Regions from separate parts of the Lysinibacillus sp. NPDC092081 genome, predicted to be linked through region 2. Evidence: riboswitches for the same ligand, from Rfam matches in the RefSeq annotation. Region 2 holds a riboswitch; the other holds the start of a gene.

Region 1 (7,336 bases), 330 kb from region 2:
GATAAAATTATGGAATCCAACATAGTAGCAGACCATGCACGGATCATGTCACTACGATCATCTGTTTATGAGGAAGATTTAACAGACGCAATAGTGTTCCGTATTGGTTTGGCAAATCGTGATAAGAAAAGTGTACCGATGACGTATATCATTCCAAATGAACGAGTTACTACTGATTTTGGGAAGAAAAAGCCCACAACACTACAAATGTATGAAAAGTATGCGCCACAAATTGATGAGAAAGCAAATGGTTTTACTAACTATCATCCATATAAAGGGGAAATAAAGGAGAAGGGCGATAAACTAGTCCATGTATTACCGAAGAAAAATGACTTTGATGTCGCTTCAGCAGATACAGACGAATATTTAGGGACAATACAAGATACATTCTCAGATTCCGAGTATAAAGATATTGAATTTGAAAATCCTGATGGTACAGTCCACGAGTTTCCCAAGGAAGAAGATTCAAGTAAACCCATGGCATTAACAAGCTCAAATCATTTTAATTATTATTTATATAAAGATGAAAATGGGGCTGAATATTTATCACCCGATTCCCGTAAAACTTTTTCCACTGTAACAGAAGCTCTTGCTGTTATGCGAAATAATAATGATGATGCATACTTTCCTGTCGTACCGGAAAATATCACATATACTGTGAAAGAGGTGGCAGAAGGTGTTATTGTTACATTTGATGAGCCACTTGATTTAACGACAATGGACGCGGTTCGTGCAACTCAATTGATAGAAGCTATGATGCTCACCGCTGCAAGCTTTGATAAACAAGTACGTCTAGACAATGTTGTACAGGAGAGCTGGGAAGGATTTGATTTAAAAAATTTCTTGCCAAAGCCTGTAGGAGCCAATAAACGATATATGCCATAAAAAGCATAACAACAAATAGACTTACGGAACTTAAATAATTTTTTTGGAGCATTCTCGCCGTTGTATGTGCGTGAATGCTCTTGGCATTTTATAACACCAAGAGCAAAGAAGTTAAGGGAACGATAAATTGCCTGATTGGTGAATATTAAAAAGCAATTGGGATGCGGAAAACCCATACTGATTACAGTTTCACTTTATAAGGAGATTAACCGAGTGTCTGTAAAACATACAAGTTTAATCGGAATTTTTCAAGCAAAGCTATTTACTTTTCTCTAATAATTCATTATAGTAAGGCTATGAAACAAAAAAATAATGATTCATCTTCGGGGCAGGGTGAAAATCCCGACCGGCGGTAATAGAGTTGTAAATCGCTAATGTTTCCTTTAAAACACATTAGCTCGAATGATTTATTAAAAGCTCTTCAGCCCGCGACCTGTGCAAATAATTTTTTGCATGGCTGACTTGGTGCGATTCCAAGGCCGACAGTTAAAGTCTGGATGGGAGAAGATGGAGGTACGATCGTCATTCATTGTTATGAATTTAGCTATGTACGAGCGTTTTTTCGATGTGGCTTCACACAGCGTATGCTCAAAAATAGTTAATTAATGGCGTTCTTTAATCATGCCTATTCTCCCTTATGCTCTTTTGCATAAGGGTTTTTTCATGATAATAATTGATTAGGTCGTAACCTTTCTTCTTGCGAGATTGAATCAGCAAAGAGGAGAGAGTTTTCTATGAAGAAAAATGTTAAACTTCAATCGTTTATAACGATTGGCATGCTGAGCAGTATTTCGTTTTTATTAATGCTTTTTAATTTCCCTATTCCGCCATTTCCGGCGTTTTTGGAAGTGGACTTCAGTGATTTGCCAGCATTACTAGCGGCGATCACTATGGGACCTGTAGCCGGTATTTTAGTAGAATTCTTTAAAAATGTGTTGGACTGGATTTTCTCAGGCACGCCAACGGGAGTACCAGTAGGACATATCGCGAACTTTGTAACAGGTATTTTATTTATTTTACCAGTTAGCTTTGTTTTTAATCGCGTCAAAACAGTTCAAGGACTTATCGGAGGTTTAGCTGTTGGAACAATCATAATGGCAGTGGGAATGAGCATTCTTAACTATGCAGTATTTTTACCTATGTACACTTACTTTTTAGGTATGGAGCCTGTTGTAGGTGATTCACTATATAAAATGATCGTAGCTGGTATTTTGCCATTTAACGTGGTGAAAGGTATTTTAATTACTATCATCATGGCATTACTATTCACAACAATGCGTAAATGGATTCATCAGCAGCGTTCTATGTATTTAACAAAATAATTGGAATGAAACCTCGAGCTGTTAAATGCTCGAGGTTTTTTTATGTAGGTTGGATAATATTGTGCAAAAGTAACATATAGAATTAATCTAGTCGGGTTTAGTATTTTAATGTAGAATAAGGAAGAGCTTAGAATGTTAGAGGAGTTTGAAGAGATGAGTGAAAAAAAGAGTCAGTGGTCTAGTAAACTAGGCTTTATTTTAGCATCGGCAGGAGCTGCGATCGGACTAGGGGCAATTTGGAAGCTTCCATATGTTACTGGACAAAGTGGTGGGGGAGCGTTCTTCCTTATTTTTGTTCTATTTACATTGTTGATTGGTTTACCGATGTTATTATCAGAATATATTTTAGGTCGTGGTACACAGTCCGAGGCTGTGACTGCCTATAAAAAAATTGCACCTACGAAAACAGGCTGGGCTTGGGTTGGTCGTATGGGTGTACTTGGTTGTTTTTTATTGTTAAGTTTTTATAGTGTTGTGGGAGGTTGGATTTTTATCTATAGTGGCCTTGGTGTGACTGGGGCTGTTATTGATTCTGCCAATGATCCTAGTGAACTATTTGGAAAGATTGTAGGAACACCTTGGATTACATTACTAGGTTTAGGATTGTTTACGCTAGTAAATGTGCTAGTCATTTCACTTGGTGTGCAAAATGGTATAGAGAAGGCTAATAAGTGGATGATGCCTTTATTGTTTATTATGTTTATTGTGCTTGTTGTGCGGGCTTTGACATTAGATGGAGCAATGGAAGGGGTTAAATTCTTCTTGTGGCCGGACTTTTCCAATATAACTGGAAAGGCTATATTAGAAGCGTTGGGGCAGTCCTTCTTTGGCTTAGCGGTAGGGTTTTCTTGTCTTGTGACGTACAGCTCCTATTTAAAGAAGGATGTGAGCTTACCGAATTCTGCAGGCTCCGTTGTTCTTCTCACTGTGCTTGTATCTTTCTTAGCGGGATTGGCGATTTTCCCTGTTGTATTTGCTTTTAATTTAGAACCAGCATCTGGACCAGGCTTACTATTTATGGTTCTGCCAACAGCATTTAGCCAAATGCCCTTTGGTGAAATATTCTTAGCGATGTTTTTAATATTATTTTTATTTGCAACGTTAACCTCTTCTTTCAGTTTATATGAAATTATCGTAGCGGCATTTATGGAGAAAGGGCGTATGTCTCGTCCTGCATTGACAATGCTACTTGGTGTAGTAGTCTTTGTTGCGGCTATTCCTGCAGCTCTTTCATCGAGTACATTGGCGGACGTATCAATCTTTGGAAAAACAATTTTTGATGCAACTGACTTTTTAGTATCTAATTTAATGCTTCCGTTAGGTAACTTGTTGATTGCTATCTTTATTGCGTATGTAGTGGATAAAGAATTTGTGAAGAAAGAATTATTGATAGGAAGTCAAATGGGACAGGGGTTCTATTCAACATATCATCTATTGATGTTAATAGTAGTACCTCTTGTCATTATCGTTGTGTTCGTAAATATGCTTTTACAATATTAAAAAGAGTAGGTTGCGTTCCGTTTAATAGGAATGCAACCTTCTTGAATGATGGGGGCAACAATAGGTTAATATTCGCTAAGCGATAGCTCACCTAGCCAGCCTTCTTTAATGATTTGTCTCGCTTTCTCTTCGCTTTTCGTAATAGGGAATACTTTATCGACTTGCGAAATAGCAAACAAGTTGCGAATGAAATCATCGACGACAATAATGGCGATTTTCTTTTCTTTTACAGATACTTTCTTGGCGAAATTGACGATCATGCCAAAGCCGGTACTATCAATGTTTGTAACCTTTTGCATATCGATAATGTATCCATGCTTTGTTTCCAAGCTTAACGATTGAAGCTCTTTTTTTATCTCTTCAATCATCCCGTATTCTAAATCGCCAGTAAACGCAATCAAAATATAATCAGCCTTTGTGTCAATATCCATCGCAATTTTTTTCTGATTCATACTATAGCGCCTCCATTTTCTTTTCATGTAAGGGAATTCTTTTTAGAAATTAAAACTTGAATTTATTGACTTCATTTTGTAATTTATCAGCAATTGATGCTAATTCATCTGAACTTTGAGTAATTTCTGCAACAGTTGCATATTGTTCTTCTGATGTTGCGGCAATTTCTTCTGTTGCTGCTGCGGAATCTTCAATGATACGAGAAATATCTTGAATGGCTTGTTGAACACCTAATGAGTTATTGTTTACATGCGTAAATGCAGCCTTCATTTGCTCAACGCCTTTTTCTGTTGCTTCAACCTTTTCAACAATTTCCTTTAAAGCCGTTCCTCCTTTATTGATAATTGTTACTTGCTCCTCTACAGCTAGCAAATTACTTTCCATCGTGCGAACTGTCACAGAAGTTTCAGCCTGAATATCATTAATGAGATTTGTAATTTGTCCTGATGCTAAGCTTGATTGTTCGGCTAGCTGGCGCACCTCTGATGCGACAACGGCGAACCCTTTTCCTTGCTCGCCTGCCCGTGCTGCTTCGATGGCTGCATTGAGGGCGAGTAGATTTGTTTGCTCTGCAATACCAGTAATAACGGTAATAATACCACCAATTTCTTCAGAGCGTTTACCGAGTTTTTGGATAGAATCTGTCGCATAAGACACTGTTTGCGTGACGTCGCTTAAATGTTTAATAGCCTCATTAATAGCCTCTTCACCTTTACGTGCAATTTTGGTCGAATCTATAGCGCTATTTAACGTGTTCTCGGCCTTTTGTAAACTGCTCGATACTTCTTCAATTGATTTTTGCATCATGGACACTATTTGTTCAGCCTGATCAGATTGAGTCGTAGTGCCAACGGCAATTTCATTCATCGTAAGTGCAATTTGACTAGAAGCCTCACTGGTTTGGTGTGATGATTCTGCTAATGAGTGAGATGAGTTAGCTATTTGGTTAGCACTACCAGCTACGATTGTCATCGTCTCTGTTAAGCGATTTTTCATATCACTAAAGGCATTTGCTAAAACAGCAATCTCATCTTTACCTTTAGGATTTAATAACTTAACATTTAAGTTTAAATCAGCTAACTCTTTGGCATTTGTACTTAAAATATTAATAGGGGTGATGATTTGTCGCTGTAAAAACCAACTGATCCCAACAATCATTAATATGGCAATTCCTAATGAAATCGCTACATTTTCCAGTGCAGACTTTGTAGCAATGCTTATATATGGAGCGGTAGGTACAGCTGTTGCCCATACGCCAATAACATCTCCTTGGCTGTTTACAATGGGGTCATAGGCTCCTTGATGCATACTACCCAAGACATTTGCTGATCCGATAAAACGTTTTTTTTCTCCTAACACAACTTTTGCAACTTCATCAGAGACCTTTGTATTTAATGCACGTTCTCCATTTTCGACTATATTTGTACTAATACGAGTATCGTTTTGGAAGATTGAGACGACATTTCCGTTTGTTAGCTCTCCCACTTTATCAGCTACGTCAAAATTGTCTACCATTTTGACGTCACCTTTATACAATTGATTGTTTTTAATGGACCATTCTCCAGGGAATTTAGCATCTAAATATTCATAGCTCAATTGAATATCTGATAAAAGTTTTGTATTTGCGCTTTCTAAAAGATTTTTTTTGGCAACATAAAAATTTATTCCTGCTAAAAGTGTAGTGAGTAGCAAAATACACCCGAATATTAACAGGCTCATTTTTTTTCGGATTGATAGCTTCATGAAAACTCCTCCAATTTTACGTTTACTTTATACATGAATCTTTTTTGAAATACCAACTAAAAATTTTGTTTCAGAAATATTTTCAAACCAAATATGGTCTACCATATTTTTAACAAAAAATAAACCTCGCCCACGATCTGAATAATCCATTTCGTTTAAATCAAATTGTAGAGCCTTATCCCAATCCTTTTCAGCGATTCCTTTCGCTTCATCAGTAACTGTTATTTTTATTTCTTCATTAGAGTGGTATACATGTACTTGAATTGCCTTTTGGGAGTATGGCTCAATCTTTTCTACAGCTTCCACAGCATTAATAACTAATTCATGTACGACAAATCGTAATTCTCTTTTAAAAGGTAAATTATATACATTTGTATAATTCTCTATAACTTGATCTACATAAGCTATAGCTTGTGTATCAGGATTTACATTGAGTATGAATTCCATCATCAATCACCGACCCTGTAATGTAATTGTTATTGAAACTACTGTTATATCATCGCTATAATCATTGTCTAATAAATCATATTTTTGAGAAAATTTTTGCAAGGCATAGCCATTATCTTGTGAAGCATAGGAATGGAAAAAGTCCATATCAACAACATGTTGATCATTTATTGTCAATAATCCATCTGTATAAAGTATTATGCGATGCCATCCGGATAAGGGTATCGTTTTTTTATTAATAGGAATGGTTGGGAATAGCCCTAAAATAGGTGTATTTGCTGGAAGGAACACCGTCTCTCCGTATTTTCCAAATAAGAAACCAGATGGATGAGCCGCATTAACATAGTGTGCAGTTCCGTTTTTCGTATCAATGAGTATGTAGATAGCCGTCATTAAAAAACGGTCCATATCTTCATCAGAAAATAGCTCGTAAATTTGGCGGTTAAGTTCTCGAATTACCAAAACTGGATCGATTAATTTCGTAATCATTCCTTTTAACAAAGATCTAATGGACATTGTGACGAGTGATGCGGCGATGCCATGTCCCATTGCGTCGTAAAGAAGAATGGCAGTTAAATGTTCATTAATCTTAAACCAGCAGTACATGTCACCTCCTAAGGTGTTGGACGTAACATAAAGCCCATCAATCTGAATATGCTCAAGATTCAATGGTGGAGATAGTGCATTTTTTTGGAATTTCTTCGCGACGATTAAATCTTTTTGAATAATACTTTCTTGCTGCTTTCGTAGCTTGGTTTCCTTTTGATATTTAAGGGCCACTTGAATCCGAGTTTTAAACTGAGTAAAATCAAATGGTTTTAAAATAAAGTCGAAAATCCCGGCTTCAAAAACCCTATCAATTGTAATACTTTTTTCGTAAGTAGTAGAAAGGAGGATAGGGGCATCAATCCAGTTTTTTAGTTCTTCAATTTGTTGACAAATGTTCTCGCAATTTTTAAGCGTCATTTTTGCATCGAGAATAATTA
Region 2 (7,336 bases):
TGCAGCGATTGTAGTCAAATTCTTTTCTATTAAATTATTTATAAAATGTTTTCGATTGACGGACCCTTGAATGTTTTTCTTATTTTTCTCTTTCATACTCGTTGCTTGAAAATGATTCGTACAAATTAATGGATTTTCATATCTTAATTCCTGCTTTTGTGGGGAAGCTTCTACTACTAAAGATTGACCACTTTGATCTGTCATTGAGTAATTGTAACAATAGCCATGTGGGAGTTCTGTAATTAATTTAAGTGCTTCTTCAATATTTTTACATTGTTCTAATAATATTCGGACAATCGTTGGAGCAATAAAGCCCTCACCATGGTACTCATTGTTGACAAAATGCAGACCGACAACTAACCCGCACTCATTCATCCCATCAAGTCTACCGATAATTTGTTGGCTAAATCCAACACTTGCATATCCATTCATTGGATTAGAAAATACAAGTCTTGCATCATACAATGTTGGACTAAAATCATAGTTTCTAATATAATTTCCATCTAGCACAAAAGATGTACAGCCCATTTCAGGAAAGGTAATATTATAGCCACTATATATATCAATGACAGAATCCAGCGTTTGAGCTAATCCAACGGCCAATCCTTCCATTTCTTGCAAAAGACTAGGGGAATGAAATTGTAGTAGTTGTTTTGCCATTTGGACATTTATAAAATTCAGAGATTCATTCTGTATTGGATGAGAAGTTGACAGTAGTTCTTTACTTTGCTGAAGCCCAATTTGATAGTAACTGCCTCTTACATTTATAACTTCTACGATTAATTCTTCATAAGATCTCATTACTTTTCTCTCCTTACCTACTGTAATTGGTTTTCTATTTTCATCGTAAAGCTTCAAGTAAATATAAGGTCAAGTGAAAAAAAGGCAAAAAAGATCAGGCCTTTAAAAGCCTGATCTCTACATGCTAAGTATTTATTTTTTCCTACTTGATGTCTTTGTATCATCCTGTGCATTTAAAAATTTCGGTCTCTTACGATAACCTGAAGGAGATAGGCGAACTAAAGATCTTTTAATGTCCTGCCAATCTAAATCTGCTCCCATACTTAAGTAAGGAACACCTAATACACGTAAATTTGCAGTATAAAGAAGGATGAAAAACACCGAAACAAAGAATCCAAATAACCCCAAAAAGGCAGATGCTAAAATGATGATTAACCTGAGAATACTCATTGCGGTTACAAAAGATTGATTGACGAGTGTAAAAGCCGCAATACTTGAAGTAGCTATAACTACAATCATGGCAGGGCTTGTAACACCTGATTTAATCGCTGCATCTCCAATAATTAATCCCCCGACAACACTTATTGACCCACTAATGACATTGGGTAGATGTATATTTGCTTCTCGAAATAATTCAAACATAAAAAGCATCATTAATATTTCAAGAATAGTTGGAAATGGGAGCCCCATTCTTGATTCAACAACAGTTGCCAATAGGATGAATGGCAATTGTTCTTGATGGTGGGTCGTTAGTGCAAGCCAAAAACCTGGTAAAAGTACACTAATTAAGATAGCTACTATTCGCAATATACGCTCCATAGAACTTACAATAATCGGATACTCATTATCCTCACCCGATTTAAAAAGTAACATTGAATTAGCAGGAGTAATGATGGCATACGATACACCATCAACTATGATGATAATTCGTCCTCTACCTAAAGCTTGTACAGCATAATCAGGGCGTCCAGTATAATCATGCCTAGGTAGAATTTTTGCACTCTGCCCAATTCTTTCCATCAATAAATCCCCACTAAATATAATATCCGTATCGATTCGTTGCAGCTGTAATTTAATTTCCTCAAGCATCTTTTGATTTACGACATCTTCAAAATAAAGTACAGCTACGGTTGTTTTGGATCGTTTACCAAGTTCATAGGTCTCAACACTTAATGAATTAGTAGGTAATCGTTTTCGCATTAAAGCAATATTGATAAAGACATCCTCAATAAAATCATCTCTCGGACCTCTTACAACTAATTCAAGAGTTGTTTCTTTAGGCTCCCGATTTGGTTTTTTAGCGATATAACTTGAATACAGCAAATTCATATCTTCAAAATAGAGTAAAACATGTCCTTTATAAACTCTTGTGATGGCATCATCTTTACTTGATATTTTCTGAAGATGGGGAACGCGTAAATTGTTTTGTATATGTTCTTCTAACATTTCCTCCGAGGTTGCAGTAAATAATGATTGAACTCGTTGCACAATAACGGTCTGCAGTAACCTCTCACTAATCATCGCATCACATTTTATCAAATGTACTTTATGTTGCTGAAAGAAATACTCTTGGAATATCACATCAGCAGAGCGTTGAAATAGTGACTTCAAAGATTTCAAATTTAACTCTTGTTCCATTGATGATATATTCCTCATCTCCTACTGAGCCAGCTCCAAATTAGTACATTTATGAGTAACAACATAGATACACTTACGGATATTTTCCCCATACTTTTAAAAAATATTCAAGAATACTTGATGTATCAATTATGCCTCGGCATAATTGCGTCCGGAATCGGAAAGGAGTTAAAATGCTTTCTCAGAATAAATCACCTATGAAATTTTCATACTATTATTAAGAACGATTTATCCAATCATCTTCTTTAAATTTGCCATTTCAATAGCAGACATTGCCGCGTCATAACCTTTATTTCCTGATTTAGTTCCTGCACGTTCAATCGCTTGTTCAATATTTTCAGTAGTAACAATGCCAAAAATAACAGGTACATTTGTAGTTAATGACACATTGGCAATTCCTTTTGCTGATTCATTACATACATAATCATAATGTGTTGTTGAGCCACGGATTACTGTACCTAATCCAATAATGGCATCATATTTCTTTGTTTCAGCTAACTGTTTTGCGATGAATGGCACTTCAAATGCACCAGGAACCCATGCTACATCAATCGAATCCTCATCCACACCATGACGCTTTAAACCATCTAATGCACCGTTTAATAATTTGCTTGTAATAAATTCGTTGAAACGACCCACTACTACTGCTATTTTTAAATCCGTACCAATTAATTGTGCTTCAAATGTTTTACCCATTGTTCTTTTCTCCTTTTATATAGTCATTTTATTTTCTTTCATTATTTGTTGCTGAAGATATGTTGCCAATGCTTCAATTGAAATCATTTTTAAATGATGTTGTGTTGCATATTTAACAAGGTCATTAAAGCGTAGCATTTCGCCATTGTCCCCCATAATTTCACAAATAATGCCCGCAGGAATACTATGACACAGCTTGGCCAAATCAATTGTAGCTTCTGTATGTCCTCTACGCTCTAATACACCATTTTCCTTTGCAATTAACGGGAATACATGGCCCGGTCTACGAAAATCCGCAGCTTTTGCTTGTGGCTCTAGCATTTTTTGTATAGTCATTGCCCGTTCAAAGGCGCTAATTCCAGTTGTTGTGTCTACATGATCTATACTAACGGTAAATGCCGTTTGATGATTATCTGTATTAATATTAACCATAGGCTTTAATGCTAATTTTTGTGCAAGCTGCTGTGAAATCGGTGTACAAATAAGACCTCTCCCATAGGTCGCCATAAAGTTAATCGTTTCAGGTGTCATAAATTCCGCAAGTGCTAGTAAGTCCCCTTCATTTTCTCGGTCCTCGTCATCTACTACAATAATCATCCTACCTTGTTTTAAATCCTCTATTGCTTCTTCAATTGAATGTAGCAATATCGCCACCTCCTGTTCTTAAAGTGTTATTAGATCAATTATGCCTCGGCATAATTGCGTCCGGAATCGGCTTTGTGCTTAGGCCTGCGTGAGGGCCGACACGATGTCGGTTATTTCGGTAGTGCCACAGGACGTGGCGTTCTTAGACTGAGTTCCTCTATTTCAGCAGATGTTTGGACTTCGCTGAAAGAAGCTAAAATCCGTTTTGTGCTAAGAAGTCTCTTGAAATGGTCGACGGTTCCTGTCCACGCTTAAGTTGATGCAAAATGTATTTTCCAACTAAATCAGTTTCTACATTGACGAGATCACCAATTTTCTTCTTACCTAAAATGGTTTCCTTGTAAGTGTGGGGTATCAGGGATACTGTGACACTGTTTTTTCCGACATGAAAAAGTGTTAAGCTAGTTCCGTCAATTGTGATGGAGCCCTTTGGAATACAGTAGCTCGTTAACTCCGTTGATAGTTCAATATCAATATAGACAGCATTTGCTAATGGCCGCTTGCGCAATATTTTCCCTACTCCGTCTACATGTCCGGATACAAAATGACCACCGAAACGCCCATTAGCTGACATAGCGCGCTCTAAATTTACCGGATCTCCAACTGCGAGCTGCTGTAAATTTGTTGCGCTCACTGTTTCAGGCATTACATCCATCGTTAGCTCTTGTTCATTAAAATGTATCACTGTTAAACAAACACCATTGACCGCTATACTGTCCCCGAGCTTTACATCCTCTACCATTTTCTTTGAAATAACGGTGATTTTCATACTTTGTCGATTGCTTTGCATGTTTTTTACGGTGCCAACATCCTCAACAATTCCTGTAAACATTTTTTCACCTACTTTCATTCATTTAATAATTTCCGTTCAAACAAAAAACCCCTTAGATTAAAGGGGTTTGGGAGTTCATATACATAAGACGCGTCAGCAAATAAACCTCATGGATATAAATTTTTTCCATAGGCTGTCATCTCATCGTTCTTCTCCCATCCAGACTGTCACTGTCGGTTTTGGATTTGCACCAAATCAGCTTGCGCTCACGGACTTTGAATTACTTCATCACCGCCGATTGGGAATTTCACCCGACCCCGAAGAACTACTGCTATTCAATTTTTCAGCTAAATAAATCCATTTCGCCTTGGCGTAATTGCGTCCGGAGGCTTTATTTTCATTCAGTAGGTGTTTGGACACTTACTGAATGAAAATAAAAAACTACTTCCCAACTAAACGATGGGAAGTAGTTAACATAAAAGCATAGTCAAATAAACCTTATAAACTCAAACGAATTTAAAAAGCTCACACTTTTACCCTTCTCCCATCCAGACTATAACTGTCGGTTTTGGATTTGCACCAAATCAGCTTACGCTCACGGACTTTGAATTTCTTCATCACCGCCGATTGGGAATTTCACCCGACCCCGAAGGATATTTTATTTAGCTATTTCTTACGATAACACTATTTTATTTTATTATCCAGATAATTCTTTATAAAAAATTTTTTCTCTAATTCATTTCCCATTCGAAGTTAGTGCTGTCGTTACGTTTGCACTTTCGCTACATAAATGAAGATTAAAACAGCGACCACCTTTGGTCATTATAGATCCTAATCAACACGGCTGAGAACATAATATTTCTCTAAAACGATTTTTAATTAATAAGATTTCACAATGAATAACAGTAATTTAATTTTGCAATAACTAACTTAGTACGCTAAAAGTCATGTTAGCCTCGATTATATAATTAAGGAACCTCTATTCAATTAGCACGTTACTTTATAATGGCACTTTTTTAATCTGCTTGACATTAAAAAATCATAGTGATATTGTGAGTCATTGTTCGTGTTAACTCTAGCAATGAACGCAACGACTATGATTAGATTCCCTTCTCACATTGGAGGTTTTTTTATTGCAAAACATCTTGAAGAAAAAGTCTTATAACAAAGTTATTTTTTATACCTTTATGGCAATTTGCTTTATCGCTTCTGTTATTTTCGTTTATCACAATGAAGCATTTTATGATCGTCCAATTGCTGAAGTTATAAAAACGGAATTAAAAGAATCAAACCCTGTAACGGATATGTATGAAAATGATGATCATTTATATACTCAGCTTATTACAGCTATATTAAAAAATGGTGAAGAAAAAGGTAAGCTTATTCATTTTACAAATGAGTATTCAACATCTGGAGCCTTCGATCAAGAATATCATGTAGGGAATAAATTATTTGTTTCCATTAAAGCGAATACGGACAAAAACGGAGATTTAACTGGGACAATTTTAGACGTAAAACGTGATCAGTTCGTCTTGATAGTAGCGTGGATTTTTATTTTTGCTTTGCTGATTGTTGGTAAAAGACAAGGATTATTTTCAATCATCAGTTTAATTGTAAATTCTCTTGTATTATCCTTCGCCTTGGATTTATATGTGAATTCAAATATAAATTTGATATTTATAAGTGGGATATGTGTTCTTTTATTTACGATCATTTCTTTATTGCTCATTAACGGCTTGAATGAAAAAACTTATGCCGGGATTGTTGCAACACTTATCGGAACATTTATTTCTTTATTGATTAGCGCTTTAGTTCTGTGGATCACAAACGAGAATGGAATTCGATATGAAGAAATGCAATTTTTAACACGACCTTATCGAGTGATTTTTATGGCTGGGTTATTTATTGGAGCACTAGGGGCTGTTATGGATGTCTCCATCACAATGGCTTCTTCTATGTTCGCTTTATTTGAGCAAAATCAAAATATTTCTGACAAAGCACTGAGAACCTCAGGGATGGATATTGGGAAAGACATTATGGGAACGATTACAAGTATTTTGTTTTTTGTTTATATTTGTGGCTCAATTCCTATGTTAATTTTATATTTAAAAAATTCTTATCCATTAGGGCAAACACTTTCCTTAAATCTTTCGTTAGAATTAGCTCGAGCCCTAGCAGGTGGAATCGGTGTTGTCTTAACGATTCCAATTAGTCTATACACTTCTATTTTTTTCATTAATCGAAAGAGGGCAAAATAATGAATGTATTAGTATGGTTGACTGCCATTTTATTCATATTGATGATCGCTATTGGTGGAAAAAAAGGAGTACGATCTTTTCTATCTTTATTTTTAAACTTTGGAGTACTCTTTATCACGATCTTTTTAATGACCAATCAAAAGAATAGTCCGATTATATTAACGCTCATTGCCTGTACCGTCATAAGTTGGATTAGTTTATTTTTTATTAATGGATTGAGCAGTAAAACAATGACTGCTTTCATTTCTACGATGATTACAATTGTAATTTTATTACTATTTATTGTTTTTGTAACGGACAAATCAATGATTCGAGGATTTGGGGAAGAATCCACAGAAGAAATTAGCATATTTTCACTTTATATTGGCGTCAATTTTGTGCAAATTGGAGCGTCCGTTATTATTATGAGTACGATTGGTGCAATTTTGGATGTTGCCATTTCCATTGCTACTTCCATGCATGAGATTCTTCACCATAACCCATCAATTAGCAGAAGAAAATTATTTACATCAGGTGTAAGCATAGGAAAGGACATTTTAGGTACAGATACAAATACATTATTTTTCGCTTTCTTTGGTGGATATTT

Evidence for each region. A riboswitch is a leader RNA that binds a small molecule or an ion and turns the genes downstream of it on or off. The one in region 2 is predicted to bind FMN.
Region 1: it holds a riboswitch for FMN, as region 2 does, so the genes downstream of both, ACIQLB_RS02655 (ECF transporter S component) here and ribE (riboflavin synthase) in region 2, are expected to answer to the same signal.

Annotation. Positions count from the first base shown of each region.
Region 1 covers NZ_JBIVRU010000001.1:504,093-511,428, reverse strand. The annotation lists gene ACIQLB_RS02660 (RNA polymerase subunit sigma) at 1-885, shown strand, start outside; FMN riboswitch at 1,201-1,398, shown strand; gene ACIQLB_RS02655 (ECF transporter S component) at 1,620-2,207, shown strand; gene ACIQLB_RS02650 (sodium-dependent transporter) at 2,361-3,707, shown strand; gene ACIQLB_RS02645 (STAS domain-containing protein) at 3,773-4,159, opposite strand; gene ACIQLB_RS02640 (methyl-accepting chemotaxis protein) at 4,209-5,903, opposite strand; gene ACIQLB_RS02635 (ATP-binding protein) at 5,931-6,353, opposite strand; gene ACIQLB_RS02630 (SpoIIE family protein phosphatase) at 6,357-7,336, opposite strand, start outside.
Region 2 covers NZ_JBIVRU010000001.1:173,777-181,112, forward strand. The annotation lists gene ACIQLB_RS00885 (C45 family autoproteolytic acyltransferase/hydrolase) at 1-801, opposite strand, end outside; gene ACIQLB_RS00890 (spore germination protein) at 934-2,379, opposite strand; gene ribH (6,7-dimethyl-8-ribityllumazine synthase) at 2,608-3,075, opposite strand; partial or broken gene ribB (3,4-dihydroxy-2-butanone-4-phosphate synthase) at 3,133-3,720, opposite strand; gene ribE (riboflavin synthase) at 3,914-4,552, opposite strand; FMN riboswitch at 4,696-4,821, opposite strand; FMN riboswitch at 5,025-5,150, opposite strand; gene ACIQLB_RS00910 (YibE/F family protein) at 5,680-6,750, shown strand; gene ACIQLB_RS00915 (YibE/F family protein) at 6,750-7,336, shown strand, end outside.